2 regions of the Arthrobacter sp. MYb221 genome follow, and region 2 is predicted to be linked to the other one. Evidence: predicted binding sites of a transcription regulator. Region 2 holds the regulator's gene; the other holds the start of a gene.

Region 1 (7,833 bases), on a different contig from region 2:
CGGTGGCTTCGTCGCCTTCCAACTCAAGCTTGGCGAATGCTGCGGCGCCTGCCTGAATCAGAGCCACGCCACCACCGGCGACGATGCCCTCTTCAACAGCTGCCTTAGCGTTACGCACAGCATCTTCGATGCGGTGCTTGCGCTCCTTGAGCTCCACCTCGGTTGCGGCGCCGGCCTTCAGCACAGCGACACCACCGGAAAGCTTTGCGTGGCGCTCCTGCAGCTTCTCGCGGTCGTAGTCCGAATCGGTGTTCTTGATTTCGGCTGCGATCTGCGCCTTGCGGCCCTCGATAGCGTCGGCGTCGCCGCCGCCTTCAACGATGGTGGTCTCGTCCTTGGTGATAACGACCTTGCGGGCGGTACCCAGAACTTCGAGGCCAACGGTGTCCAACGACAGGCCGATTTCCTCGGAAACAACCTGGCCACCGGTCAGCAGTGCGATGTCGGTCAGCATTGCCTTGCGACGATCGCCGAAGCCTGGAGCCTTGACGGCTACAGACTTGAACAGGCCACGGATCTTGTTCAGGATCAGGGTGGCCAGTGCTTCGCCCTCTACGTCTTCGGCGATGATCAGCAGCGACTTGTTCGACTGCATGACCTTCTCCAGCAAGGAAACCATATCCTTGACCGAGGAGATCTTCGAGTTGACGATCAGGATGTAAGGGTCTTCCAGCACGGTCTCCTGACGCTCAGCGTCGGTGACGAAGTATGCGGAAATGTAGCCCTTGTCGAAGCGCATGCCCTCGGCCAGCTCCAGCTCAAGGCCGAAGGTGTTGGACTCTTCTACGGTGATAACGCCCTGCTCGCCAACCTTGTCCAGTGCTTCGGCGATCAGTGCGCCGATTTCTGGATCGCCAGCGGAGATCGAAGCGGTAGCAGCGATCTGCTCCTTGGATTCGATCTTCTTAGCAGCGGTGAACAGCTCGGCGGTGACGGCTTCTACAGCCTTGTCGATGCCGCGGCGTAGCGCGATTGGGTCGGCGCCGGCAGCAACGTTGCGCAGGCCTTCCTTGACCAGAGCCTGAGCGAGCACGGTAGCGGTGGTGGTACCGTCACCGGCGACGTCGTCAGTCTTCTTGGCAACTTCCTTGACGAGCTCGGCACCGATCTTCTCGTATGGATCCTCGAGCTCGATTTCCTTGGCGATGGACACACCGTCGTTGGTGATAGTGGGTGCGCCCCACTTCTTCTCCAAAACAACGTTGCGGCCGCGTGGGCCCAAGGTCACCTTAACGGCGTCCGCCAGAATGTTCAGGCCGCGCTCAAGTCCGCGGCGTGCTTCCTCGTCAAATGCAATCATCTTGGCCATAGTGGCTTTCGGTCCTTTCGGGGACGATTTTGCGAAAATGCAACCGACAGACAGCGCCCGCGACGGACGAGCACACCGTTGCCGGCATCGGGCCGACAATTCGGATTAGCTCTCGCTATCTGAGGTATTCTTCACGCTCCGTGCGTTGAGCAACCGCCGAGACGAAAGGGTTCGATTCTAAAACGAACAACCGATCGGCATTAGCAGTCGTAACGCATGAGTGCTAATACAAATATTGGCACTCTCGCATGGCGAGTGCAAGCTGATCGGCTGTGAGCGAAGCTAATTATTACTTCGAGTTCAACGTATCGTCAGCGCCAAGGACGACCGAAACTCGGTTGGGGATGTTCCGGGTCTGCAGAACCTCATCGATGTTCAAGACTTCGGCGGCTTTTTCCGCGGTGGTCCGGTAGGCCTCGGACATGTAATACACCGTCGAGGTCTCGGCGTCTCGGGTCCAATTATCCGTCACGATATTCGTGAAATCAGCCTCGGCAAGCAATTCTTCGCCTGCCCCTGCAGCTCCTGCAATACTTGCGCCGTTGTACACGCCGATGAGTTGTCCGTACAACACGTCAGCGTCATCGATGGTGCTAGACGGAGTTGCGCTTTCGGATGCGGCTTCGCTTTGGTCAGAAGAGCCTTCGCTCTCCGCCGGTGCCGAGGTTTGCCTCGGTTCGGACCCTGCTAGACGATCGGCAACGCCTGGACCAAAGAAGAATCCGGCACCACCAATCAACAACACCGCAATCGCGGACAGAACTACCCAACGAAGCTTGCTGTCCTTGCCCTTGGCGGCGGCAGACTGCGCCCAGCCGTGGGCATGATGCGACCCAACGCGGGTACTAAACTCCGGAACGCGATCGAATTCGTCACGTGGGTAGTTGGTCATTCTTGTCCTTGCTCGAGGTCTGGCTGGCCGAGGCCGGCTATGAACTTAGCGTTCCCCGCCGACGGTACCGCTCACACGACGCTTAGTAGATCGAAGTCTACGCAACCGCTTTACCAGCATTGGGTCATAGGCCATCGCCGCATCCGTGTCGATCAGCTGGTTGAGTAGCTGATAGTAGTTTGTCGGCGAGATAGAGAACTGCTTGGTAATAGCTTGTTCCTTGGCTCCGGCATACTTCCACCACAGCTTCTCCATGTTCAAGATCTGTTGCGAACGCTCATCCAGCTCGGAATCGGGGTTCATCACGAAATCCACTAAAACCTCATTGCCAGCCATACGTTCACCTCATCCTAGAACTTCGAAAAGTCGGGTTTATTCATGCATATTTATCCACGCGTGGTGGACACACCACCGATATTCTAACCAATCAACCAACGCCGTGCCGTGTAACGCGGCACAACCGCGCCGGAAAACCGGCAGAATGATTGCCATGAACAACGAGCAGCCCGCCCTTTTCGACGCTCCCGAGCCTACCGCGCCGCCGGCATATTCCACCGAAGACTTCCCCTTCTTCTTTGGTGCAAAATCGCTGGCAAGTCGCGGGTTTATCGCCGCGGATTGGGTTTCCACTTTGGAACCGCTCGATGGCGTGTTGCAGGAAATCGCACGTAAGTTGGCGGCACGCTCACAGGCTGGCGAGCAGATACTCCCGGCCCCAGAGGTGATGTTGCGCGCACTATCGCTACCCGTAGCCGAGATCAAAGTCCTGATCATGGGTCAAGACCCCTATCCGACGCCCGGACAGGCGAATGGCTTGGCCTTCGCCGCAGCGAAGAACGTGCGCCCCCTGCCGCGTAGCTTGCGCAACATTTACAAGGAGCTGTTCGTAGATCTTGGCGTGCCCGAAGCTGGGCATCCAGACCTCGGCGCCTGGCATGAGCAAGGGGTCATGCTGCTCAATCAGGTTCTCTCTGTGACTGCGTCTAACGCCGGCAGTCACCAGAAGCTTGGCTGGGCACCGGTAGTTGAAGCGATTATCGCTACGCTCAATGCCCGCAAGGTGCCGGTGGTGGCTGTTCTGTGGGGTGCCCACGCACAGAAGCTTGGTACCCTGATGAACAATATGCCCCAGCTTCGCAGCGCTCATCCTTCCCCGTTGTCCGCTTCACGTGGATTCTTTGGGTCAAAGCATTTTTCGCAAATCAATAGGCGCCTGGCCGAAATCGGCCAGGCGCCTATTGAATGGAAACTGCCGGCCGGCTAGCGGCGGCGGATGCGTCGGCGTTCGCGCCGTGCGTTGGAGGTCAGCGGACGGCACAGTGTGTCGCCGAAGACCACACCACCGGCGATGGACAGCATGATTGCAAACGCGTTGAACATTTCCACCAGGCCGGCGAACATTTCATCCACCTCGAAAACGATGCCGTACATGGCCCGGAAGATCATCAGGCCAGGCAGCATGAACATGACCGCGGGGGCTGCGATCACCAGCTGAGGTGAATTCAGCTTGTCCGCCAGGAAGCGCGCAGCGAAGCCAATGGCCGTGGACACCACCGCTGGCGTTGCCCGAGCGCCAAGCCCGACCTGCTCCGCCAAGAGCAGCACCAGATAGCCGCCGACCGCGATCAACGCGGTAGGCAGCAACAAGCGCTGTGCGGTCTGCTCGGTGACCGAACCGGCCAGAATGGCGACTGCTACCAAGGCGATCAGCATCCATGTCGGATAATCGGTGGCGACGATTTTATGGACATCCACCTTGTCCCCGCCCAATACGGATGAAACCACCAACGCCGCGGAGATCCCGGAAAGTATTGCCGTATAGGTCAACCCAGCGGAAAATAGACGTCCGACCGCGGTGACCGGGAAGCCATTGATTGCGTCTTGCAGCGCCGAAACAAATCTGCCAGAAGGCAGCAGAAGCAAGATGCCACCAGAGACTACCAACGCCGGATCCAATGGTGCGTGGACCTGATGGCTAAGCAAGGCTATTCCGGTGACGGTAAAAGTCGAGGTCGCCACGGTGAAGAACTCTGGGACCCGCCATCGGGATCCATACCGGCCTATCTGCGAGATCAGCCAGGACGAAGCCATCGCGACGAGTGCACCGAGCCATGAACCGCCGATGAACAGGACGAAGGCGGCGGCGAAAACCGATTGGCCAACCGCAACGAACCAACGCGGGAAAGGCTTCGGCTTCCGTGTGATCCTTTTAAGCCGCTTGGCAGATTCGGTCCGCGAAACACCGCCAGCGATGATGTCCGAAACCAGCTCGTGCACCATCACCATGCCCGCGTAGTTCGTAGTGTACGAACGCACCACGCGCAGGATAGAGTAGCTCTCAGCTTCTGGCGGGCTGTAGTTCAGGTGCAACGATTGATTGGTGATATCCACGTCTAGGTGGCTAAGCCCTAGGGCTGCGGTCACCGCGATGATGCTGGTTTCCACTTCCAAAGCACCAGCCCCATAGCGAATCAGCGTTTCGCCAAGGTCCAGCGCAAACTCCATGGTTCGCCGCGCCGAAGCATCTTGATCGACGTTGACCCTAGGGTTCGCGTAGGGGGTGCCGCGCAATCGGTCAACGACCTTCAGCGCCTCAGTCGGCGGCGTATCCGAGATCCACATTTTTGCCAGCAAACGGCGAGCCACCGGGTTGGCCCGTGTAGGCATCAGTGTAATGCCGTCATCAGAGGTGTAGACCTGGCCGGTACGCGACTCGATATCCGCCACGTCCGCTGACGCAACGCTCGCACTTACCGCGGTATTTAGCGGTAGCTCGGAGGCCATGGTCGTCTCAAAAGACGCCGTCTCGGGAAGGTGCCCCATGTTGATTTCACTCGTCGAAATACGAGGTAGCGACCCGGCCAATGGCGAAGGATCTTCTCCTGGATTTTTCGAATCCGCGTGCTTCTCACCATGGTCTTGCTGCGCCACGAATCACTCCCCCTAGGCTCTTGTTCTATTCGTCATCCTCACGATACAACCACGGCAAGTAAAGCGGGAGAATGGAATCAAAATAGGCCGAGTATCCCTGAACACATCTGGCATTTTTGCTGTCGGAAATAAATTTATCGGTGGACTGGTTACCCACTTAGATGCAATTGCATGGAAATCTAAGAGAAGAGGATCATTGTGAGTTCCATCGGTCAAACAAGCCTCCGGCCTGAAATTGGTGTTGAAACTTTCGGGGATCTCTCCGAAGACCAGCAGGGCAAGCAGTTATCGCACGCTCAGGTTATTCGCAACGTCATCGTCGAAGGGCAGAAGGCCGAAGAAGTTGGCCTTGATTTCTTCGGCGTCGGTGAACATCACCGAGACGATTATGCTGTATCGTCGCCGGAAATAATTCTCGCGGCGCTGGCGCAAGTCACCGACAAGATCCGCCTCGGTACCGCGGTAACGGTGCTCTCCAGCGATGACCCGGTTCGGGTGTACGAGCGCTTCGCAACGCTCGATGCCATCGCGCAGGGACGTGCCGAAATTATCGCCGGACGCGGATCCTTCATCGAGTCCTTCCCGTTGTTTGGGCTCAACCTCGAGGACTATGAGTCTCTCTTCGAAGAAAAACTCGATCTCCTGGCTAAGGTCCGATCCGGAGAGCCCGTGACCTGGTCTGGAGAACACCGCGGCGCTTTGAACAGCCAACAGCTGTACCCGCTATTGGAAAACGATGCGCTCACCACTTGGGTGGGCGTCGGCGGCAGCCCGCAGTCGGTACTTCGCGCCGCTCGCCACGGCCTTCCACTCTTTCTCGCAATCATTGGCGGCCAGCCATCAGCCTTCGAGCAGCTAGTTCAGCTTTACCACCGCGCGTTGAAAGAGCTGGGCAAGCAACCTCAAAAGGTGGGTGCGCACTTCCACGGATTGGTTGCACCGACCGATGCGGAAGCTCTCGAACTGTTGTGGCCGCACTATCAGCGCACCATGAATCGCTTGGGCGCCGAACGCGGTTGGCCGCCGGTTAGCAAAATGCGCTTGGAGGCCGCTATGGGGCCTGAAGGTTCCATGATGGCCGGTAGTCCGCAGACCGTCGCCACCAAGATGGCGAAGGTCACCAGAAGCCTCGGACTAAGTCGAGTAGACATCAAATATTCGGCAGGCTCTTTGCCACACGAGACCATGCTCGAGAGCATCGAGCTGCTTGGCAACGAAGTCAAACCGCTGGTTCACGAGTTACTCGCCAAATAACCACCGGCTACGCGCGATCCACTAAAAGCAGTTAAATAAAGAGAAAACCACCGCCGGCGGTGGTTTTCTCTTTATTTGGTGGATCTTACTGGACTCGAACCAGCGACCTTTCGCGTGTGAGGCGAACGCTCTAACCAACTGAGCTAAAGATCCATCTTTGCGTCAACCTCCCGGTCAAGCACCTAAACGATCTTAGCGGTCTTTGCCTTGGCCGCAAAATCGGCGCCAGCTGCCCCACAGCTAGCGGCTACGTCGCCCATCACGCCACCGTCCTAGGGCAGGAGCTCAAGAGAAAAGCCGACTACGGCAGACCTAAAATAATAGTGCCTTTCGTTTATCTAGATTTCACTTTATTGCCCCTATTTTCTCTTGCTAACGAGCAGAGATTGAATGCATAATTTTTTTAGTTCCTCGAGCTCATACTGGGCCCTGCAAGGACGTTGCCGTAAGCCACCGGCTGCGGTCCCCTGAAGGCCAACGAAACCCATTGCTCTGCGTCCCACACAACAGCAATAGCCAGATAGTTCGTTCGTCTTAGCATTTAGGACGGTTCCCAGTGCGCCCTACCCTTCGCTATGCCCTGTCATCAACAGCTCCTGCTGGTGCCGCACGCACCGAGATGGCGACTTTGTATCCGGAAATTGATGATCGATGGAATCAAAAAATTGACCGCGCACGTTGTGTGGTCAGCGTCCGTGACTCAGGTGTTCTGGTCGCAGCCGGAGTCGTGCACGACGCGGTGCTGGCTCCAACTAGCGCCATGGGCGCGCTTGAATTAGGTTGCATGGCGGTCCGCCCGGAATATCGGCGCCAAGGCATACGCCAGCAAGTGACAGACCTACGCCTGGAGTATGTGGTGCAGGCAGGCTGCATACCCATCACCGTCATCGATTCGGCAAATCCCAGCTCCTGGGCAGCCTACGAACGCTCCGAGCGATGGGAACGCGAACGAACTTTCGAATCCGACGGGCGGACCAAGTACATTTATCGCGCCACTGCTCTCGCATCGGATTGGTTGTCTCCCCCACCGCAGCGTGACATCGCCTCCAGCACACTGGCTGGCCACTCGGTTCGACCTTTGCCGAGCTCTTGGCATTCGCCACAAGTTCACACAACCAGATGAGCTAAAAGAGCGCTTCTTGTAGCTCATCGACGAGCTCATGCCCTGGCACTGGCACGACCTCACCGGCTCGGCGAGCGCGCGCCGACTCATGCAAGTCGATCGGAGTAACTTTCAACACCGAGTCAACCATGGCATTTAGGAACTGAGCGGTGCCGACATCTTCGGGCACCGGGTGGTGCACCGCCTTGACCTCTGGCTGCTCGGCACTGTCATCCCAGTCCACAAGCAAAAGTCCGGTCGCTGTATAGCCAAAGCCATCGCCGAAATCGCGCAGCTTGCGGATCATGTCCACGGTACGTCGGAAAGCTGCCGGTTCGGTTTCTA
Region 2 (7,833 bases):
AGGTCTTCGGTGCAAAGCTTGATCGTGGCCTTTCCGAACGCACAATTCAGCAGCTGGTGTTCACCGCCACCGCCGCCGCGTCCAATGCAGGCCTCCTCGTTGGCTCGCTGCCACCGAAAGTGAGAATTCTGGTTGACGGCCGGGCCAACGCCACGGTCTTCGGCGACTTGCGACTGGCGGACTCCTACGACCGCGATGCCACATTCATGGCCCCGATTTGGATTATCGATCCGCAATACGGGTCGACCCGCAAGGCCGGTCAGATCCAGTTCAATGCTCGCGCCTCGAAGTTCAGCGACGGTATCTATTACAGCTTGGAGAGCAAGGACAAGTCGGGAAAGCTCACCGTGCTCACCGCCGAGGAGCCAATCCCGGAAGATACGGTCAATCCCGATGGCTCCTTTGATTTCACCAAGCAGCTGAGCGTAGGCGCCTACAAACTCACCTTCTGGGGCAGGGAATCCGGATCAGAAGAAAAGATCGCCTCGGTATCCAGCGAGTTCACCATTAAATAGGCTGCGAATATTCGCTACCAATTAAAAAGTTCCGCAGGCCGTCGGCCTGCGGAACTTCTTAATTTCTGAACCTTTCGGCGGCTACAGTTCTCCGAGCAGATGCCGAACCAGAACGAGGGCTGCCGGCCCGGCCGTCGAAGCGCGTAGCACGTGCTCGCCTAAGAGCGCGGCCTTGGCTCCAGCGCCGACAAACTGATCGAGCTCCGCGTCGCTGATCCCGCCTTCGGGGCCCACTACCAACGTCACCCCCGCATGTGCCGGGGCCGAATCGAGCCACGACCGGGTTTCCTCGGCCACCGAGCATTTAGCTGATTCATGCAGGATCAGAACCAGCTCGCCCTGGGCAGCAAGCTGCGCGATCTGTCCGGCCAGAGCCTTGGACCCGAGCGGTTCCAAGACCCTTGGTTCGAAGGCGCGGCGTGACTGCTTCTGTGCCGAACGCACCTGCGAACGCCATTTAGCTAAGGCCTTTTCGGTCTTCGGCCCATTCCAACGCACAATCGATCGATCGGCCTGCCAGGGGCGGACCGTGAAAATTCCCAGTTCCACCGCCGATTCCACGGCCTGTAGATCCCGGTCGCCCTTGGCCAGCGCCTGCACTAGGCCGACCGGGTGGACCGGCGGCGCTTCTTCGATGCGTTCCACCACGGTCACGCTGAGCAGGTCCTTGGCCGCGGCACTGACCTTGACTCGCAACCGGAGCCCGGTGCCGTCGAGCAAGTCCAGCTCTTCGCCGGGAGCCACACGCTTGACCGCAACCGCATGGTGGGCCTCGGGCCCGGTGAGCTCCAAACTGTCCCCCACCATGGCCTCAGCTGCTTGCTGAGCGTCGATCACGAAGCTGTGATTGCTCATGCTCAGCGTTGGTTCAACTTGTCACGCAGTCGCGAGAACATTCCACCGGACTGTTCGACGCGGCCGGCGGTCATCTCTTCGCCACGCAATGCCGCCAGCTGCTCGAGCAGCTCACGCTGTGCGGCGTCCAGCTTCGTCGGAGTCTCCACCTGCAGGTGCACCACGATGTCGCCACGCTTGCCACCGCGCAGGCGCGGCACACCCAGCCCTGGCAGAGTGATGGTGTCCCCGTCCTGGGCGCCCGATTCCACGGTGATCTGCTGTTCACCATCGAAGGTTTCCAGCTTCAGCTCGCAACCGAGGGCGGCGCCGGTCATTGGGATGGCCATCTTCGCGTGCAAGTCGGTCTGCGCGCGTTCGAAGACCTTGTGGCGGCGTACGTCGATTTCGACGAAGAGGTTTCCGTTCGGGCCGCCGCCGGGACCGGCTTCGCCCTGTCCGCGCAGCTGGATACGAGTGCCGGCGTCGACACCGGCCGGAATGTTCAGCGACTTCGAGACGTGCTCGCGCACGCGTCCCTCGCCATTGCATTCATTGCATGGATCCGGAATGGTCGTGCCAAAGCCACGGCAGGCCGGGCAAGTTTCCACGGTCATCATCTGGCCGAGGAAGGAACGCACCGGACGCTGGATCTGGCCCGCACCGCGGCAGGTTTCGCAGGTAACCGGGCTGGTGCCGGGCCGGCAGCAAGAGCCTTCACAGACCTTGCAGGTGACGGCCGTTTCCATCTCGAGCGGGTATACGGTGCCCTTGACCGCGTCGACCAAATCGATGGTGATGGTGATCAGCGCGTCGCGGCCGGCCTGCGTGCGCGAGGCCGGCCCTTGGGCTTGCCCGCCGCCGAAGAACTGTTCGAAGATGTCGCCGAAGCCACCGAAGTTCTGGCCTCCGCCGCCGAATCCCTGCTGGCCGTTGCCGTTCAGGTCGCCGGTGGCGTCGAAGTTGGCGCGCTTCTTTTCGTCGGAAAGGACTTCATAGGCTCGTGTGACGAGCTTGAACTGCTCGGCTGCCCCCTCGCCTGGGTTGACATCGGGGTGCAGCTTGCGCGCCAGCTTGCGGTAGGCGCTCTTGATTTCCTGCGGGGTCGCGTCCTGGGCAACACCCAGCGTCTCGTAATGCGAGCTCACGATATTCGCCGTGTCCTTTCGTAAAAATATAAAACGTTGTTGCTGACGAAACTAGTTCGTCAAAATCTTTGACAGGTAACGGGCAACCGCCCGGACCGAAGACATGGAGGTTGGATAATTCATCCGCGTCGGACCGAGCACTCCAAGCTTGTTCCTGGTGTCCGAGCCATAGGTTGTCGCGATGACCGTTGCGTCGGAAAGCTGCCCGTAATGGTGCTCGGTGCCAATGGCTACCGCCACGCCCCGAGAGTCCGCTTCCAACTCGGAGAACAGCTTCAGCAGCACCACCTGCTCTTCAAGCGCTTCGAGCACCGGGGTGAGCGTCAGCGGGAAATCTCCCACCGAACGGGCAAGGTTCGCGGTCCCCGCCATCACGATGCGCTGGGTGTTGGCCGCACGTGCCATCTCCTGCAAGGAACCGAGCACCGTCATGAACAGCGTATCTTCCAGAAGCTGGAGCGGAATTGATTCGGTGGCCAGCGAACCTACGAGATCTGCCAACTGCCGACCGCCAAAGGCCTTGAGCACGCCTTGCTTCATACCCTGCAGTTCGTCGTCGCTATACGCCCTGGAAGTGCCGATCATCCGCTGGTCGACGGTGCCATTGGAGGCAATCATGACCATCAATACCTGGGATGAGCCAAGTCCGACTAGGTCCAGATTGCGCAGCGATGCGGTGTCATAGTGCGGCACCTGGATCAACGCCACCTGATTCGTCAAACGTGCCAGCAAGCGCACGGTGCTATGCAAGACCTCATCTAAATCCTGGGAATTATCCAAGATTTTGTTGATGGCCTCGCGCTCCGCCCGAGACAACGGCTTAAGCTCGCCGATTTGGTCAACGAATCGGCGATAGCCCTTTTCCGTGGGTATTCTCCCCGAGGAGGTGTGCGGGGCAGCGATGAGCCCCTCCTCTTCCAGCAAGGCCATATCATTGCGAATCGTGGCAGCAGAAACTCCCAGGTTATGCCGATCAAGCAAAGCCTTTGAACCTACCGGTTCATGCGACTGGACGTAGTCCTCCACAATGGCGCGTAAAACGTCCAGACGTCGAAACTCGCTCACGTCAACACCTCCTATGAACTCCGGCAAGGATTTGGCACTCTAACCTATCAAGTGCCAAGTCTAATACCTACATCGGTTGCTAGCATTGGATTTCGAGCGTATTCGATCACAGCGAAAGGCAGTACGTGACCAATTACTCCTGGGGAGCCCACGACCTCAGTGCACCTGCACCGAAAAAACTGCGTCAAGTTCCGATATCAATGGGCCTACTACTCGAAGACGTGGACAGCGGTTGGGTCGGCGAAGTGGTGCGTACCGAGAAGTCCGGAGGAATGCGGGTGATCGTTTTAGAAGACCGGCGGGGCAAGACCCGCTCTTTCCAAGCGGGCTTCGGCTTCCTGCTCGAAGGCGAGCCGGTGGAGATCGTTGAGCCACAAGCCAAGGCATTGGCGCCAAAGACCATGGTTTCAGCTTCCGGTTCCCGGGCGGTCACCGGTTTGAAGGCCCGCGAGGCACGCGCCAGCCGGATCTGGGTCGAAGGCAAGCACGATGCCGAACTAGTGGAGAAAGTCTGGGGCCATGACCTGCGCGTGGAAGGCATCGTCGTTGAGCCTCTGCATGGCGTCGACGATCTTGCCGGCGCCATTCGCGCTTTCAATCCCTCGCCCGAACGGCGTCTGGGGATCTTGGTTGACCACCTGATTGCGGGCACCAAGGAAGAACGTATCGTGAAGGAAGCGATGGCGGTTCCCGGTGCGGCGAATCATGTCCTGATTCTTGGTCATCCGTATGTCGACGTGTGGCAGGCGGTGAAACCGGCAGCACTTAATATTGAGAAGTGGCCGGTGATCCCCCGTGGAACGGATTGGAAAACCGGAATATTACGCGCGTTCGGCTGGCCGCATTCAACTGCCGAGGACATCGGGCTGGGTTGGCAGCGCATCCTTTCCCGAGTTGACCACTACGCACAGCTTGAACCGCAGCTGCTGGGTAAGGTCGAGGAGCTCATCGATTTTCTAACCAGCGAAGATTACGGTTTCCTAACGATTGACTAATAGTTGGATTTTTAGGGCGGGTTGTACTCTGCGTCGCTAGATCCTCGATAGAATCAGATCGACCACCCACTGCTAAACAAGGAAGCGCCACGTGACTGCACGCAAGACCGTACCGCCGGAAAATTCACGTTTCGAAGGTTCCAAGGTCTCGGCTTTGCCCTTGACTCCTTCCGAGGATCGCCAATGGGCCATGATGTCGCATTTCGGCGCGGTACTGGGATGCATTCCCGCGGCCATCATCTTCGCCGTGTACCGCGACCGTGGACCTTTTACCTCGCAGGAGTCGAAAGAAGCCTTCAACTTCACGTTTCCGCTGACCATTTTGGCCATCGTGCTGAACGTGCTCACCCTGGTTCCCGGGTTTGGCTGGGCGTTCGCGGTAGCCACCGTGGCGCTTTGGGTCTATATGACGCTGATGGGCGCCCGTGCAGCCATCCAGGCTAACAAGGGACGCCCATACCGCTACGCATTCAACCTGCGGCTAATGAAGTAACAATCCTTGCTGAAACTTTAGAAGTCCAACAGTTCCCGCACTACAAGGTCGGCCAGGAGCCGACCTCGTTGCGTTAACACGATCGTTCCGGCAAAGGCCGACTGCGGTTCGATCAGCTCGTCGGCAATGAGTCCGGCAACTGCCCGACGGCCATGCTCATCCAATTCGGCGATCGGCATGCCGCTGCCCAACCGGGTCAGCAGCATCGTGCGCTCCAGTTTGACTGCCTCGGCATCGGGGAACTCGCGGCCGTGGCCCGGGGAAATCCCGCCGTCGATCCGCTGCTGGTAGGCCGAAGGATGCTTCACATTCCACCAGCGCAGGCCACCAACATGCGAATGGGCACCCGGTCCGGCGCCCCACCAGTCTCCGCCTTGCCAGTAGGCAACGTTATGCCGGCAAGCATGCCCTTCGCCCTTGGCCCAGTTGCTAACTTCATACCAGCGGAAGCCCGCGGCCGCGAACATTTCATCGGCCAGCTGATACTTTTCGGCATGATCGTCATCGTCGATGTTCGGTACCTGTCCGCGGCGAATCTGCGCCGCAAGCTTGGTGCCCTCTTCAATAATCAGCGCGTAGGCCGAAATGTGATCCGGTTCATAGCTCAAAGCCGCTTCCACGCTGGTGCGCCAATCCTCCAAGGACTCCCCCGGAGTCCCATAGATCAGATCGACGCTCACCTGGAGACCCACTTCGCGAGCCCAGCGGACCACCTGCGGCACGCCCTTGGGATCGTGGGTTCGCTCCAGCACCGCCAGCACATGTGGCACCGCCGACTGCATGCCAAAGGACACGCGGGTGAACCCGCCGTCCTTGAGCTCTTGCAGGCTTTCACGGGTCACCGAATCCGGGTTCGCCTCGGTAGTGACCTCGGCGCCGGGCTTCAGCCCGAATTCGCTGTTGATGCGTGCCAAAACCGACACCAGGTCGCTGGCTGGCAGTAGGGTCGGGGTGCCGCCACCGAAGAACACGGTCTCGATTTCACGATGCGGCAAGCCAGATTTGTCCATCACTTGCCGAGCGAAGCTGATTTCCTGGCTGACGGTGGCCGCATAGCTGGCTTGGCTCGCCCCGGAACCAAGTTCCTTTGCGGTGTAGGTGTTGAAGTCGCAGTATCCGCAGCGCACCGTGCAGAACGGAATATGTACATAAAAGGACATGGTCCGCTCCTGCGCATTGTGTGAACACAATGCGGGGAGCAGACCATCGGCCGGAGCCGGATCGCCATCAGGCAAAACTGAGGGCATTTACTTCTTTTTCTCTTCGCCGGTGGACAACGCGGCGATGAAGGCTTCCTGGGGAACCTCCACGCGGCCGACCATCTTCATTCGCTTCTTACCGGCCTTCTGCTTTTCCAGCAGCTTGCGCTTGCGGCTGATATCGCCGCCATAGCACTTGGCCAGCACATCCTTGCGGATGGCGCGAATGGACTCGCGGGCGATGATGCGCGAACCGATGGCAGCCTGAATCGGCACCTCGAACTGCTGGCGTGGAATCAGTTCACGCAGCTTGCCGGTCATCATCACGCCGTATGAGTACGCCTTGTCGCGGTGGGTGATCGCGCTAAACGCGTCCACCTGCTCCCCCTGCAGAAGAATATCGACCTTGACCAGGTCTGCAATCTGGCTTCCGTCGGCCTTCCAGTCCAAGGATGCGTAACCACGCGTACGTGACTTCAGATGGTCGAAGAAATCGAAAACGATCTCGGCCAGCGGCAGCGTGTAGCGCATTTCTACGCGTTCTTCGCTGAGGTAATCCATACCGCGCAAGGTGCCGCGACGTCCCTGGCACAATTCCATGACCGATCCGATGAATTCGGATGGAGCGAGAATAGTTGCCGAGACCAGTGGTTCGTGAACCTCGAGGATCTTGCCTTCGGGGAACTCCGAGGGGTTGGTCACGGTGGTCAACTGCTTGTCTTCGCCCATGACCTCATAGACCACGTTCGGCGCGGTAGAAATCAGGTCGAGGTTGAACTCGGCCTCCAAACGCTCACGGGTGATTTCCAGGTGCAAGAGCCCCAAGAAGCCAACGCGGAATCCGAAGCCCAAAGCGACGGAAGTCTCCGGCTCGTACACCAGGGCGGCGTCGTTGAGCTGAAGCTTATCCAAAGCATCGCGCAGCGCCGGGTAATCAGTACCGTCCATCGGGTAAAGTCCCGAGAACACCATAGGCTTCGGATCTTCGTATCCGCCGAGGGACTCAGCGGCAGGCTTCAGGCTATTGGTGACAGTGTCTCCGACCTTGGACTGGCGTACATCCTTCACACCGGTGATCAGGTAGCCGACCTCACCCACGCCCAGTCCCTTGCTTGGAACCGGGTTAGGGGCGGAGACGCCAATTTCGAGCAGTTCGTGCGTGCTGCCGGTGGACATCATCTGGACGCGTTCGCGCGGACGCAACATGCCGTCGACGACACGAACGTAGGTGACCACACCGCGGTAGGTGTCATAGACGGAGTCGAAGATCATGGCCCGTGCAGGAGCATCGGCCACGCCAACGGGCGGCGGAAGCTGCTTGATGACCTCATCCAGGAGAGCCTCAACGCCCTGGCCGGTCTTACCTGAAACCTTCAAGACGTCATCGGGATCGCAACCGATGAGGTTTGCCAGCTCTTCGGCATACTTCTCCGGCTGCGCGTTTGGCAGATCGATCTTGTTGAGCACCGGAATGATGTTCAGATCGCTCTCGATGGCCAGGTAGAGGTTCGCCAGGGTCTGTGCTTCGATGCCCTGTGCTGCGTCAACGAGCAGGACCGCGCCTTCACAGGCCGCCAGGGAACG

The links. Region 2 encodes HrcA, which represses chaperone genes, less so after heat shock. Its sites were predicted from a motif close to TTNGCACTCGNNNNNNNCGAGTGCNAA; they were not measured.
Region 1: groL (chaperonin GroEL) is a predicted target of HrcA. The motif match lies at 1,510-1,536, and genes of this name have one in related genera.

Annotation. Positions count from the first base shown of each region.
Region 1 is NZ_PCPW01000009.1:8,770-16,602, reverse strand. It holds gene groL (chaperonin GroEL) at 1-1,309, opposite strand, end outside; gene CQ015_RS11910 (LytR C-terminal domain-containing protein) at 1,599-2,201, opposite strand; gene CQ015_RS11905 (DUF3263 domain-containing protein) at 2,247-2,537, opposite strand; gene CQ015_RS11900 (uracil-DNA glycosylase) at 2,692-3,465, shown strand; gene CQ015_RS11895 (threonine/serine exporter ThrE family protein) at 3,462-5,132, opposite strand; gene CQ015_RS11890 (LLM class flavin-dependent oxidoreductase) at 5,331-6,386, shown strand; tRNA gene CQ015_RS11885 (tRNA-Val) at 6,463-6,539, opposite strand; gene CQ015_RS18750 (GNAT family N-acetyltransferase) at 6,943-7,509, shown strand; gene CQ015_RS11880 (hypothetical protein) at 7,511-7,833, opposite strand, start outside.
Region 2 is NZ_PCPW01000001.1:134,507-142,339, reverse strand. It holds gene CQ015_RS00695 (GerMN domain-containing protein) at 1-515, shown strand, start outside; gene CQ015_RS00690 (16S rRNA (uracil(1498)-N(3))-methyltransferase) at 597-1,370, opposite strand; gene dnaJ (molecular chaperone DnaJ) at 1,373-2,497, opposite strand; gene hrcA (heat-inducible transcriptional repressor HrcA) at 2,549-3,562, opposite strand; gene CQ015_RS00675 (DUF3097 domain-containing protein) at 3,688-4,557, shown strand; gene CQ015_RS00670 (DUF4870 domain-containing protein) at 4,649-5,050, shown strand; gene hemW (radical SAM family heme chaperone HemW) at 5,068-6,297, opposite strand; gene lepA (translation elongation factor 4) at 6,298-7,833, opposite strand, start outside.